Regions from separate parts of the Peribacillus sp. YIM B13472 genome, predicted to be linked through region 2. Evidence: riboswitches for the same ligand, from Rfam matches in the RefSeq annotation. Region 2 holds a riboswitch; the other holds the start of a gene.

Region 1 (7,693 bases), on a different contig from region 2:
AACTGATGGCCGGCACCTTGGGAGATAGAATTGTAGAGTTAGCTGCGTGTTGGGCAGTTGTGTTAATTGTTTCTGGTCTTTATTTATGGTATCCCAAAAGTAAGCTAAGACTTTCTGGTGTTCTTTTTCCAAGAATAAATAAAGGAAAAAATAATTTCAGAAGAGATTTACATGCAGTACCTGCCTTTTGGATAACTGCGGGCATGTTATTTTTAATTATGACAGGATTGCCTTGGTCTGGTTTTTGGGGAAGTAATTTTCAATTGTTAGCTACCAATTCCGGATCTGGGTATCCCCCTTCCATATGGACAGGAAGTGCTCCAACATCCTCAATTAAAACAAAAGACATTGCAGATGTACCTTGGGCAGCAGAAAATTTAGATGTACCTATCTCAGATATTCAAGGTTTTATCCCACTCTCCATTGATGATGTAGTCACGATAGCGAATCGTGAGGGTATGCATCCAAGTTATAGCATTAATATTCCAAATGAAACTGATGGCGTTTATACATTGTCAGCTTTTCCACCGAAAGCACAAGATGAAGCGACTATACATATTGACCAATACTCCGGTGCAGTTCTAGCTGATTATCGTTATGATCATTACGGTTTAATAGGAAAAATAGTTGCTTGGGGAATTACCTTGCATAAAGGGACTCAATTTGGTTTGATTAACCAAATAATCAGCCTTCTTATATGTTTAGGAATTATGCTTGTTGCATTTAGTGGTTTTTATTTATGGTGGAAGCGAAAGCCGAAAAAAGGATTCGGTGCACCAAAAGCTCCTCCTATAAAGAACATGAAATTCTTTCTTTTTCTGTTAATAGGTCTAGGAATTTTGTTTCCTTTAGTTGGTTTGTCTCTTATTGTTGTTTGGTTAATTGACTGGTTAATTATCAAAAGAATTTCTGCAGTTAAGAAGTTTTTGAATGCATAATTTGAAATGTAAAGGGTGGCTTTTGCCGTGAAAAAATATATATGTATTTCTTTAATCTTTATTTTCAGCTTATTTCTAAGTGCTTGTTCACTTGAAAAGGATGTCACTAATCTATACAAAGAAGAAACACCCCTTGAAGCTGAAATAATTATACCAGAATCCTTTTCAGTTAATACCCAGGAGACCATGAAGGCTGTTCTTACTCAAGGTGGTCAAATGGTTGAAAACGCAGATTATGTTCATTTTGAGATATGGAAACAAGATGGCTCGCTCAAATATAGTATGGAACAAGCTAAGGAAGAGGGAAACGGTACTTATACTTTAAGTAAAAACTTTGATAGTGATGGTCTATACTATATAAAAGTTCATGCTAGTAACGATGGTTCAATCATTATGCCTCAAAAACAGTTTATCGTAGGAAAACTGTCTGAAAGTGAATTGAAATTCTTGCAAACAGGGATGCAAAAACAAGAAGAAAGTCATGGACATCATCATTAAAAAATTTATTTTAAATTCGGTTTTCCCTTGAAGACCGGATTTTTTATCGATGTTTGTTTACCACGTTTTTTGTTTGTTGTTTTTATTGATCGGAAAGAATGCAGTTTCAGGCAGGGATGCAATACTTCACCTTTGTTTATTGGATTATTCTGCTCCTGCTGCATATACTGGAATGTTCCTTTAAACAAGGAAGCTTCCTCAGAACATAAAGAACCTTTAAGGAGGGCATAGCATTGGTAACTTCACAGGGTACTGCTTCGGTTAGCTTTCCATTCCCATCAGTATGGGGTATCCACTCTTCAATAGCTGGCAGAACGATCATTTGGGGTACACTTGCCATTCACTCTATTACGGATAATAGGGTAATTGGTACGGTTAATTTTCGGGGTACACCTATTCCGATTAATGGATTTTGGAATGAAAGCACTAAACAAATCTCATTTGATTCACCTTATGCCACATTCTCTGGCAATTTAACCATAATTGATGATAACCAGATTAGGATTCGGCATTTTATTCTACAAGGACGTTTTCTTATGAAGCCCCCCTCTCTGCAAGCAGGTGAGTCTGGATCTTGGATTGCCACCACTGATATAGCTTTGAATCAATTTCCTGTTAGCGGTAACGCCCATACCGAGCAATTACCTCCTGTTGGAGCATTTTTAACATCGAATATCCTTCATCAACAGCAGAATCAAAATTTTTAGCTTACGTAAGCTGTAGAACAGAGCGTCTTCTATCAACTAAAAGAAGTCCCAAGTAGTTTACCTTCACTTGGGACTTCTTTTAGTCTCGTAACTGATTTTGTTCTTTGCTATGTTGAATGCTCATACGAAGTCTAAATTACTTTTACACACTCGCTAAATCGCCTTCACTATAGTTCGTTTTTTATTTTTCCGTGTATGGTTCATTATAAATTTTTCAATATAATAAATGATAATGATAAACAGAGACATGATGCCAAAATACGTAACGATAACGCTTAAAGCGTTCGAACTTTCGAAGTGACCCTTTTCCCCTCTGAATCCACCTTCTAAAAGGCTTGCTTTTTCAAATGGGCCATCGCCCTCTTCGAAGCCGCCTTCCGGAAGGTTTGGTCGTTCTCCCCCTTCGAAGCCTCCATCTTGAAAGTTCGGTTTTTCTCCCCCTTTAAAGCCGCCTTCTGGCATTTGTGAAGAAGAAAGATTAAACACGCTCGCAACTCCTTGCACCTGCCTGATGAAATGTGTTGAGTACATTTGATAGCCTCCAAACACTAATAAGGCAACTGTTGCCACTCTTGCTAAAATTCCTAAGCTTGGTTTCGGGGCTTTGAAGTTAATCATATTTTTAAAAACATTTATTACCCATTTCCAATGTAATCCAACATGAGCTGCAACTAAAATAAGTGCTAAACACGAAATCGATATATGAGAAACTTTAAACCATTGTTCATTTCCAACGTTGATATTCGGGAATACAACTCTTGAAATAAAAATACCACTGATCATAATGAAGGTCATTGTAATTAACAACATTACGTTTAAAAAGTAACCAAATTTTGTTCCAAGAGGCAGCTTGCGGTCAAATAATTTAATAGTAACTTTTTTTACCCATTGCCAATTGAGCAACACATGGGTGAAAAATAATATGGCAATAGCTAACCCGGCAATTTCGTGAAACGTTAATCCCCCTAATACTTGTTTATTAAAAAATAATACGAACGTAACGGCCATTAAAATATCTAACCCAAGCTTAACATACAGCATCTTTTTCATACTTTTTGTCCTCCTATGTAGTTTCTCCAAGCTTTCTTATATGTTTCAGGTGCTACCTGTTCCATGTACAACTCCTCCCTTTTCATAAGTGGTGAAACTTATTATGCAGAGTATTTCTTAACTTTTTATTAAGGCCTAAAGCAAAGGAGAAACGATTTTTAAGTTAAAGAATTAACGGGAGGATTTTTATCTTGGAAGACAGTACTAACAACTTCCTTACTTGAATGTGGTTGTTAAAACCGGTGCGATTCTTTAATAAGGTTCCTGAACTGTACGTACGTTCCAAAGGATGCAGGAATGAATGCCATTTTGCTAAAAAAATTCAACAAAATTAAAAAGCCCCAACTCCTTAAAGGAATTGAGGCTTTCACTTATCAATTGAATTAATTTAGATAATACGAGTTGTAACGATACCTTCGATTTGTTTGATTTTTTCTTCCAAGCCAGGAATGATATCGCCGTTTACTTCACCTTCGATGTCGATGATCGTATATGCATATCCCCCACGGCTTCTGTTAACCATGTCAGCAATGTTCAGATTAAAGCCAGATACAGCCAGTGTGATTTGCCCAACCATGTTCGGAACGTTTTCGTGGAAAGTTGCCACACGACGGTTTCCTGTATAAGGAATGGAAGTATTCGGGAAATTCACAGAGTTCTTGATGTTCCCTGTTTCTAAAAAGGTCTTCAACTGACGAGCTGCCATGATGGCACAGTTTTCCTCTGATTCAAGCGTAGAGGCACCAAGATGCGGAATGGGAACGACATTTTTCATTTTCAACACGTTTTCATTCGGGAAGTCAGTAATGAACTTGCCTACTTTTCCGCTTTCAAGTGCAGCTTGCATATCATCTTCATTCACTAGCTCGCCGCGTGAGAAATTCAAGATATGTACGCCCGGCTTCATGATGCTGAATGTTTCTTGGTTAAACATTCCTCTTGTGTCGTCAGTTAATGGAACGTGTACTGTAATATAATCAGATTCTGCAAACAATTCTTCAATCGTCATGGCGCGCTGTACATTGCGGGACAAGTTCCAAGCTGTATCAACAGAGATGAACGGGTCAAACCCAATGACATCCATGTCCAAATCCAGGGCATCATTCGCTACAAGTGCACCGATTGCACCTAAACCGATTACGCCAAGAGTTTTCCCCTTGATTTCTTTACCAACGAATTGTTTCTTTCCTGCTTCAACAAGCTTTGGAATTTGTTCTCCTTCGCCTTCAAGCGTCTTTGTCCAGGCCACACCTGCAAAAAGGTTACGAGATGAAGCCATTAATGACGTCAGCACCATTTCTTTTACAGCGTTTGCGTTAGCACCAGGTGTATTGAAAACGACAATTCCTTGCTCGGTGCATTTGTCGACCGGAATATTATTGACTCCAGCCCCTGCCCTTGCGATTGCCTTTAACTGATCGCCGAATTCCATAGTATGCATGTTAAAGCTGCGAAGAACGATCGCATCAGGGTTTTCACTGTCATTGTCGACCTTAAAATCGCCTTTATTGAATACATTCAGCCCGCTTTCGGCAATATTATTTAACGCTTTGATCGTTTTGACTTTTTCTAAAAGTAATGTGCTCATTTTGTTTGCTCCTCTTTTGATCATGATAGTTTTGAAATTTCAAAATACTTACAAGATTTTTAAGCCCATGAAAATCTGCATACTTTAAACCTTCACTATCTATTAATATACAGAAAGAGGCAAGGGATAAAATCCCTTACCTCTGCCCAGGCGAACGGCTACGACACTATGTGTTCCCTCACGGTTATCCGTGTTTCGCCAGTTGCACATAGTCTTTTTCATTTATTTTATTCTATCAAACTATTCAGCAATCTTCAATATCATTTTATAGGTTTATCTCTTTTTTTGCAGAAGCCACAACTCACCAGAAATATCGACGAAACTTACAGTTTTATCTCCGAAATTTGGAACATATCGACGAAAACTTTAGTTTTATCTCCGAAATTTGAAATATATCGACGAAAACTTTAGTTTTATCTCCGAAAAATGGAGAGTTTCATTATTCTTTTATTACAACTGTAAATAGTAAATTATATAGTTAAACAATTAAGATATCTTTGTATTACTTGCAAAATGGATAATATTAGTAAAAAATAGGTGGTATAGCAAACTAAAAAAAGGAGGAATCAATATGCTAATAAGAGAGGCAACGGTGGCTGATGCTGAAGGTATAGCAATAGTCCATGTGGATTGCTGGAGAACCACTTATAAAGATATAATGCCGAGTGATTTTTTAGATAATCTGTCTTATGGGAAAAGGAAAGAATTATGGAAAAGGAATATAACCAGTGATGAAAATTATGTTTATGTAGCTGAAAATAACGAGGGGAAGATAGTGGGATTTATAAGTGGCGGGAAAAGGGAAAATAATAAAGTTGAGGATTCTGGTGATTTAACTGCGATATATATCCTAGAAAATTTTCAAAGAATGGGGATAGGCAAGAAACTCATCAAAGAGTTATTCTTTAAATTCGACGAACTGGGATTTAAGACAATTTTCGTTGAGGTGCTTGAAGATAATAAATCTCGATACTTCTATGAGGCATTTGGTGCTGAATTGCTTAAAACCGAAAAAATCAAAATGGCTGGCACTGATTTGAATCTATTGATTTATGTGTGGAAGGATATTAGCCCAGTATTATTATGAATAAACTTCAGGTAAGATCGCTTACTTAACACTATAAAAAAGACACAGTCCTTCACGAAGGATTGTGCCTTGCTTTTGATTTAATTTTGATTAAATCCGCTTTCGTCCATGTAAAATACTTCCCAAGAATGTCCGTCGATATCCAGGAAACTCCAACCGTACATGAAACCATGATCAATGGCTTCATTAAAAGGCTTTCCGCCAACATCCAGTGCCCTATTCACGATCTCATCGACTTCTTCCTTACTTTTAACGGACAGGGCGACGATGGCTTCCGTGCTCGCTGCAGAATCCGGGATTTCCTTCTTGGTAAACGTTTTAAAGTAATCTTCCACCAATAACATGACATATATGGACTCGCTGATTACCATGCATGTCGCATTTTCATTGGTCATTTGCTCGTTAAACTCAAAGCCAACCTTTGTGAAAAATTCTACTGAGGCATCCAAATCTTTAACAGGCAAGTTTACAAAAATCTTTTCTGCTTGAACTCCCATCAAATTCACCCTCGCTTTATTTATTTGTTCACACACCTACTATTCGCTGCATTTTTCCATTATCCTGCTTGCAGCATAAAAGGAGAGATCTCCATGGAATCTTCCTTTTACTTCAAATAAACACTCAGAATCTCCGTTTCGTTAATCTGTGTCTGGGTGGCATTTGTTTTTTCCAGTTTTTCAACTAGCTCGCCATTCGTGATAACAATCGGAGTTACGATGCTTGGAGCTTTGGATTTTAGAAAATCGATATCAAATGTTACAAGCTTGTCTCCTGCTTTTACATTTTGCCCTTCTGCGACATGGACTTCAAATCCCTCACCATTAAGGTTAACTGTTTCCAATCCAATATGAATCAACAATTCAATGCCATGCTTTGTACGGAGGCCTAGTGCATGTTTGGTATGAAAAACCTGGATTACTTCTGCATCGATTGGAGATACGACCACCCCCTCCTCAGGAAGTATCGCTATTCCGTCCCCCATCATTTTACCGGAAAACACCGGATCCGGAACGTCTTCAATATTTATTACTTGTCCATTAATAGGAGCAAGCAGCTGTTCCACACTTTCTTTTTTACTGAATAATTTTTTGAACATACTATTTCCACCCTTCTCTATCGTATTGAATCTCACAATCAAATGTTAAATATTCAGTTAATTCTGATAATGGTTTCTGTTATTTTTTCTTTTTCAATTTGCCTTCTGCTTTCTTCTTTTTGTTCTCTTCCACTCTAAATATAACCATCTCGGTTATTAATTCATAAGGAATTGACTTGTTTAGCGGAAACTGAACGGCCCCTTTTGAACATTTATATTCAGATAAAGCAGCTTCAAAAGCAGTGATCGCGCTTGGAGTTGGATAGAATCCTATATGTTTTTTATAGGCAGCGAAATGTACCAGGTTTCCATATAAGACAAAAGTGGGCATTTGATAGCTTATCTTTTCTTCTGCATCCGGTGCTGCATCCTTGATGACCTTTCTTAACGTTAGTAGTATCTCCTGAACTTCTTCGGGAAATTTTATAATGTATTCATCAATTGAATGAAATGTATTGGTTCCTTCCATGAGTCTCCTTTCATAAACCAAAATTTCAATACCATTATTATAACATTTTCCCCCTCCACCAACCCGAGCTCATGTAAAGAGTCATTTTTTTAAGAACTCTTCCATTCTCTTCATTACACCTTCCAGCACGATGATCGTCCTTGAAGTATCGAAAGGTTCAATATCCAAGGAATGATTTGCATGCGTGATTTTATCCATGCTTATGTTCGGTTTATTTTCAATTGCTTGAATTTTATCTGGAATATAATGATGATCTTTTT
Region 2 (7,693 bases):
CACTTATGATTCTTTCGAAAGACCTATCGAATATTATCAAATATTAGCAAGAGGAGATCTTGTTGAATTCTACTCAGAACCTACTAATCCTCAATGAAAATAAGCTCTAATTTTTTTCATTTATAAATTATCTATGCACTTATTCCGTAATTAACCAAAACCACCACAACTTCCATATAAGTTATGGTGGTTTTGGTGAGAACAAGCATATCGCATCCTCGTCTTTAGCTAATGTCACAAGTATATTGGTAACTGAAAAAAGTGAGGCTGTCATAGTTGAAAAGCCTGCGATGATGACTGCACCATTAAAAACATTGGGGAATATGCCTAGTTATACTACGATCATGGATTTACTTTATAAGCGAGTATTTGTGAGAAAATCGAATTAAACTGAGGGAGTTCCACAAGCACAGTGTATTCGAACTGTGCAACATTAAAATTTATGGTGCCTTCCATTATTTGGTTTATAATGATGGTAAGGAGTTGTTGTTTAATTGAATGTTAAAAATATAAGTACATCCATTTCTGAAGATATTATTATTACTAATTTGACAGGTTTCATAACCCTTGCTGATGTAAACACCTGGTTTAATTCATTTGAGAAAACGTGCTATTCATTTATTAGACAAGGAAAAAAGTATAAGTTGTTAGTTAATCGTAAAGGTTATACTCCAGAACATTTTTCTGTACAAAAATTGTGGAAAGACAAATTGTTCTCTAATAATATATTAGAGAACACCATTGCAGTCGCTTTTTTATTAGAAGAAGGGGATATTCTAATTCACCTTGAACAGTCTAATACCAAAGACAATGCAATGTTCTCAAGTAACTATGACCAATTAATTGACTGGCTTACTAAATATAAATAATGGATTTCTACTCCTAAGTTGCTGAAAGGTAACTTTTTTTATTGCACAGTTTGTGTCAACCCTACAATAATCCTTAATCAACTACCATGAAAATAAGTTTCTTTAAAAATGAAAAATGACAATACTTAAGAAGACCCTGCTCAATCGTTTAAAAAAAAGAGGAGAGCGTTAATAAATTAGCTTATAGATTAGGGTTGACTGGATTAAGGTCAGTATCAGTATTGACACTTCCTAACCATTTTCATTCTTTGTGGTGAATCGCCGATTTTTGCGATTCATGGATGGCTAACGGGGCAGCATTCCTGTAATAACTGAAAATGAAGTTTGAACGAAAAAAGACCTCTTGATAAAATGAATGTGTCCAGAGCTGGCCAGCTAAAAAGGACAAATACATCTATTTGGAGGCCTCACAATGAATTATAACCAAAATCATAAAATCTCTCAAATTACTTCTGAAACCTTAATTGTCGGAGTAGATATAGCCAAGCACAAGATTTTAGAGGTTTGGAACTAGGTAAAACGTGTTTCTTTGAAAATACGAAAGCAGGATTTCATTCGTTTCTAGATTGGATTACCCAACTTGTTAAAGGGTGTAAGTTAAATCAAGTGATTGTAGGCATGGAGCCAACCGGTCACTACTGGTTAAATCTAGCTCATCTTCTAAAAGAGAATAATATTAAATTCGTATCAGTCAATCCAATACATGTTAAACGAAGTAAAGATAATTCTCCTACTAAAAATGATGTGAAAAATGCTAAAGTCATTGCCCAATTGGTCAAAGACGGAAGATAAGCCGAACCAACGATACCACAAGGAGGTAATATAGGTATGGAGTATTCCAAGTATTTCCTCTGTTAGTTCATAAGATTTTAACTAACTGGTTCATTACTTCTGTGCAAATATTATAATTTGTAAAATACGAACGATTTATTTTGCGCATATAAGCTCTTAAAGGTTTTTAAGTATAATGTTAAAGAGAAATGATGATATTGATGTAGCATGTGTTCTGAAATTGAATGTTTGTTTTTAGGGCTTTAATCCACCTGATTTTTTCAAATCAAAATGAATTTTGTAGGTAATTACGAAAATTAAATAAGATTATATATAAAATATAAATGTTTTTCAAGTGTTGTGAAATTTTTAAAAATCCTATATACTAAAAAAAACTATTTTTCTATATGTAACTGGCGCAACATGGAGTACCATGGGGGAGCATATAGAGTATAAGCCGCGCGCCTGGGCAAACACTTGATTTATAAATAGATCAAGTGTTTTTTATTTTCCTAGGAAGAGGTGTAGGTAGAGATGAGTAATATGCATAGAAAGATGGGGACTTTTGCTTTAACTCTGACAGGTATTGGTTCTATTATCGGCTCAGGTTGGTTGTTCGGAGCGTGGAAAGCTGCCCAGATTGCTGGGCCAGCAGCTATTTTTTCTTGGATTATCGGTATGGTTGTAATTTTATTTATTGCATTATCTTACGCAGAGCTTGGGGCAATGTTTCCTGAAGCTGGAGGAATGGTTAAGTATCCTCAATATTCGCATGGCTCTTTTATTGGATTTTTAGCTGCGTGGGCGAACTGGATTTCTATCGCTTCGACTATTACCGTTGAGGCCATTGCTTCGGTACAATATATGAGTACGTGGCCTTGGGAATGGGCCAGATGGTCTCATTCTTTAGTTGATAACAATATCTTAACGACCAAAGGATTATTCATAGCTTCTTTATTATTATTGCTCTATTTCTTCATCAACTATTGGACAGTTAACCTTTTCGCTAAGGCAAATTCATTTATCACTATTTTTAAATTAATTGTTCCAGGTGTAATGGCAGGATCGTTATTTTTTGCTGGATTCCATGGTGAAAACTTTACAAGTTCTCAAGGAATCGCACCATATGGTTGGGCAAGCGTTTTAACAGCAGTAGCTACTTCTGGTATAGTGTTTGCGTTTAACGGATTTCAAAGTCCCGTTAATATGGCAGGCGAAGCGAAGTCGCCGAATAAGTCTATACCAATTGCTGTTATTGGGTCTATTCTAATTGCAGGATTTATATACGTTATTTTACAAGTTGTTTTTATTGGTGCAGTCGATCCGTCTATGATCGTAAACGGATGGAGTCATCTGAATTTTAATTCACCTTTTGCAGATTTGGCAATTGCTCTTAGCCTTAACTGGTTAGCGATTGTATTGTATGTAGATGCGTTTGTATCACCGTCTGGTTCAGGTACCACTTATACAGCTACAACTTCACGAATGCTTTATGGAATGCAGAAAAATGGGTACTTACCGAATATCTTTGGTACATTACATCCACTTTATGGTGTTCCCCGTCCAGCGATGTTATTAAACTTAGGTGTATGTTTTATCTTTTTATTTTTATTCCGCGGATGGGGCGTACTTGCTGAAGTGATTTCAGTTGCTACACTTATTTCGTATATCATGGGGCCGGTTGCATTGGCAACTTTAAGACGTACTGCTTCTCATTTTAACCGTCCTTTTCACTTAAAAGGTGCTTCCATTATTGCACCTTGTGGATTTGTTTTAGCATCGCTTACTTTATACTGGGCGCGTTGGCCATTAACAGGAGAAGTCGTTTTCATCATTGCCATTGGACTACCTATTTACTTTTATTATCAAGCTAAAAATAAATGGAATGGATTCAAAAAACAATTTTTATCAGGTGTTTGGCTGCTACTTTACTTAGGTTGTATGATTTTGATTTCTTATATTGGAAGTGAGAAGTTCGGCGGAAAAAATATTCTTACATTTGGCTGGGATATGGTGGTCATCGCATGTCTGGCACTCTGCTTCTATTGGTGGGGAGTTAAGAGCGGGATTAAAACAGAATACATGGCTGAGGCTGAAAAAATCAACAAAGAATTTATCAATAAATAACTCTTAGTGTGGACACAGCTATATGAGTAAAAAGAAAACATGGTTACTTTATGACCATGTTTTTTTATTTTATTAAAAAGTGTTCGGAAATTGGAACTAATGAAAAATTAAACTTTTACCACACGTTTATATCCAATCCCGCTGAATAATGGATTGGCAGGAAGTACAAACATTTCATCTCCCAAGTCTAGTTTTAGTTCATTAAAAGAAAAAAGGAGAGTACATACATGACTAATATGTACTCTCCTTTATTTATTAAGGTCTTTTATAATTAGGTCTAGATAACTTTAGTTCAGTAATGAAATCATTGTCCTCGAAGGGTTGCTCTTTTTTTGTGCAAGAGCATTGGAGAAATAAACAAAGTTACCACCTCAAAATAATTGTAACACTTATAAAACAACATTTTCTGAGGTAGATATTAAAATCAAATGGAAAATTATTGATAAATCCATTTTTTCATACATAAAGCCCACCTGTCTTAAGTATCAAAAATCAAAATAGGGAGAGTGCTCATTCATTTTTTGAAAATGTTCATATGATAGGAATCAGGGATAATTGTCCAAAAGAATGCGACCTTGAAAAGTAACTTAAAGTATAGCAAAAAAAGGAGTGATATTTCTATGTCTTATCACGATGATTGTTGTAAGAAGAAAAAACGCTGCGATTATGACCATCACGCTGATTGTTGTAAGAAGGAAAAACGCTGCGATTATGACCATCACGCTGATTGTTGTAAGAAGGAAAAACGCTGCGATTATGATCATCACGCTGATTGTTGTAAGAAAAAAAAACGCTGCGATTATGACCATCACACTGATTGTTATAAGAAGGGAAAACGCTGCGATTATGACCATCACGATGATTGTTGTAAGAACGGAAAACGCTGCGAAAATGACCATCACGCTGATTGTTGTAAGAACGGAAAACGCTGCGATTATGACCATCACGCTGATTGTTGTAAGAAGAACAAATGCTGCGATTATGGCCATCACGCTGATTGTTGTAAGAAGGAAAAACGCTGCGAAAATGACCATCACGCTGATTGTTGTAAGAAGGAAAAACGCTGCGAAAATGACCATCACGCTGATTGTTGTAAGAAGAAAAAACGCTGCGATTATGACCATCACGCTGATTGTTGTAAGAAGGAAAAATGCTGCGATTATGACCATCATGCTGATTGTTGTAAGAGGGAAAATATTCAATTCCAACTTCAACAACAGCAACTTCAGGACCGGACTCAAAATGATACCGATATTATTTCAAACGTAGGTAATCCAGTTGTGAATGTAAATGTATCCAATGATACTTCACCAAATGGCGTCTCTATTCCACAAACTAATTCAGCTTTTAGTGCAGCTACCCAAGGTTCAACTGTTCTTCAACCACTAGCTGGAACACTTCCTTTAGCTAAGGTGTTTTTTCCAAATGAACTACTTGACTTAGGAAATGAATATGACCCATCTACTTCAACCTTCATCGCAAAAAATTCAGGTGTATATCTTTTTATCACATCTCTTAATTTTTTCCCTGATCATATCGGGGTTCCTTATCAGGTTCGAGTTCAAATTCAAGTTAATGGTTCATCAGTCGGTACTGATGATGAATTTACTAGAGGCGATTCTGGTGATTTCACTCTAGTTATATCACTTAGTGCCAAAGTGAATTTAAATGCCGGAGATACCGTAGAAGTTTTTGCTTCAAGTACAACTCCGGGTGTCCTTTTGCCAGGGAAAGCAACTCGCTTTGAAGGAGCTAGATTCCCGTCTCCTACAGCATAAATAAAAAAAGGCTTAAATAAAATTTGAGTAATGTTACAGATTAACCGGGAAAAGTTGGTTATAGCAGTGAGTGCGGTAGAGGTAACTACATTCACTCCATCTACCATTCCGGTTTTTTTGCATCTAGATTTTGGGTTTATGCCAATTAAAGAACATAAATAAAAAAATCCTGTTCAGCTAACAGGTACGTTAGTTCATTAAAAGATAAAAGGAGAGTACATACTATACATGGTTAGTATTTGCTCTCCTATATTTAAGAAGAAAAAAACGATACCAATTAATCAATATACACCTATTGATGACATCAATAATGGATTGGTTCGAAATTACTCAAGCGAGCCTCAAGAAATAGAGTCAAGATAAGAAATACGTTATGAAGAAGTTGATAAAAAGAGTGATTGAAATAAAGCACTATTCCACTAACGGGTGCGTTAGCTGAAGATCAGAACTGTCTCTAAGGCAGCTTTTTATTATGGAACTATCGGGACTGGTTAGTTTACTAAGGCATAACTATTGAGCTTAGCTAAAGAATAAGGAGTAAACAGAGTTATGAGGTGAATCTTGATGATTTAGTTTTTTTTTATTTGCCTTTGCTCCTATGCAAGCAGTTAAAGCAGAATCGGTTTCAAAAGTGGAAGGATGGTATGGAACAACAGAGGATATTTTTGGAGATATTGTGTTTCCAACTCTAGATAAGAAAATTGAAAAAGAGTATGGACGTAATTTAGGTTGGCAATGGCAAAGAATTGTTGGCATAAGTTACAATGAAAATCATTCTTACGATGTCGATATAAAAATTCAAGTTTCTTCCGAACGTAATGAACCATTGGATTATGTAGACGACCAAGTTAAATTAAGAATATCTCCATCCTGTGACAGTGAAAAGCTTAATCAACTGAAATGTAATCATGGTTTTAAGATAGAAATATTAGATCACAAACATTTGTCACAATAAGAACTTTTAGCAGCTATTAAAGGCCGCTTTTTCTTCTTTAGCTTATGTGTGCGTTAGGGGGATCCAGGGGCTGCCATTTGGTGGCCCTTTTGGCTTAATGAACTAAAGCGGCAGGATTGACACAACTCAGTTGTGAAGCAGGGGAAGTTGAGAACAATCTTACTCGTTTAGATAACGTGGTTGATGAATATGGTCATTCTCACGACCTCATTGTGTTTCCTGAGACATTTATCACGGGATTTCTTTCACCGGAGGATTGCCATACATTAGCCGAGCCGTTAAATGGACCAATTGTTAAACATTTAGAATGTCAAGCGAGGAAATCTAATACCTCAATTGTTGTTGGTTTATACGAAAAGGAGGGAGAAAACCTTTATAACACAACTGTTCTGGTTGGACCGACAGGATTATTGATTTCTTATCGTAAAACCCATTTATGGGCAGGCGAATCTTCAGCCGTTAAAGCCGGAAATTATTATCGGAACTGCAGCTGGCAAGGAACAAAAATCGGACTGCTCATTTGCTACGATATAGAATTTCCAGAAACAGCACGTGCAGTTGCCAGTATGGGAACAGAGCTATTGGTGCTGACAGATGGAAATTGGGATGGTCCGGTACACCGCCTTGCCAATAAAGCCAGAGCACAAGAGAATCAAATGTTTGTCGCTATGGCAAATCGAGTTGGACAGCTAGAAGAAACTGCGTTTTGTGGAGAGAGCGTTATTGTTGATCCATATGGAAGGGTAATTGCTGAAGCGGGACGTGAAGAAGAAGTTTTATCAGCAACGATAGACTTGTCGCTTGTTCATGAGAGCAGACAACATTATCACTATTTGAAAGAGCGCAGGGGGCTATTTAATATTCCTTCAAAGGAAATTGGAAGGGAATTCGGGAAATTAAATTCTAATAATTCGAATCGTCAGTCTTAGAATTATATATATCAACGGAAAAATGTCGTAATAAGCATTAATGGCATCTTAAACAATCGCGAGATTTGCGTGTATACCAAATACAAATTATCGATGACGCCATTACGGCACGTAGCTTATTTTGAACCTTATTCAACCAGAATACGCGGTGAGACATCTTCGTCTCTAACGATTAATTATGCAATCTTAAATAATTGATGTAAGATTGCATAAAACTATTAATCTGTTAAAAAATCTGTATATTGTAATTATTGGGAATATACC

Evidence for each region. A riboswitch is a leader RNA that binds a small molecule or an ion and turns the genes downstream of it on or off. The one in region 2 is predicted to bind ZMP and ZTP.
Region 1: another riboswitch for ZMP and ZTP. It lies ahead of ACFX4I_RS19110 (phosphoglycerate dehydrogenase); the one in region 2 lies ahead of ACFX4I_RS11465 (glutamate/serine transporter AimA).

What each region holds. Positions count from the first base shown of each region.
Region 1 covers NZ_JBHZPG010000028.1:29,990-37,682, forward strand. Annotated here, with positions in the region: gene ACFX4I_RS19090 (PepSY-associated TM helix domain-containing protein) at 1-938, shown strand, start outside; gene ACFX4I_RS19095 (FixH family protein) at 966-1,436, shown strand; gene ACFX4I_RS19100 (hypothetical protein) at 1,670-2,143, shown strand; gene ACFX4I_RS19105 (DUF4405 domain-containing protein) at 2,297-3,193, opposite strand; gene ACFX4I_RS19110 (phosphoglycerate dehydrogenase) at 3,582-4,781, opposite strand; ZMP/ZTP riboswitch at 4,919-4,997, opposite strand; gene ACFX4I_RS19115 (GNAT family N-acetyltransferase) at 5,353-5,868, shown strand; gene ACFX4I_RS19120 (VOC family protein) at 5,949-6,365, opposite strand; gene ACFX4I_RS19125 (PTS sugar transporter subunit IIA) at 6,473-6,964, opposite strand; gene ACFX4I_RS19130 (iron chaperone) at 7,044-7,433, opposite strand; gene ACFX4I_RS19135 (alpha/beta hydrolase) at 7,515-7,693, opposite strand, start outside.
Region 2 covers NZ_JBHZPG010000011.1:103,536-111,228, reverse strand. Annotated here, with positions in the region: gene ACFX4I_RS11485 (GntR family transcriptional regulator) at 1-97, shown strand, start outside; partial or broken gene ACFX4I_RS11480 (amino acid permease) at 191-331, opposite strand; gene ACFX4I_RS11475 (STAS/SEC14 domain-containing protein) at 495-869, shown strand; partial or broken gene ACFX4I_RS11470 (IS110 family transposase) at 1,282-1,658, shown strand; ZMP/ZTP riboswitch at 2,040-2,118, shown strand; gene ACFX4I_RS11465 (glutamate/serine transporter AimA) at 2,175-3,767, shown strand; gene ACFX4I_RS11460 (hypothetical protein) at 4,377-5,036, shown strand; gene ACFX4I_RS11455 (complement C1q domain-containing protein) at 5,048-5,545, shown strand; gene ACFX4I_RS11450 (hypothetical protein) at 6,144-6,500, shown strand; gene ACFX4I_RS11445 (carbon-nitrogen hydrolase family protein) at 6,617-7,429, shown strand.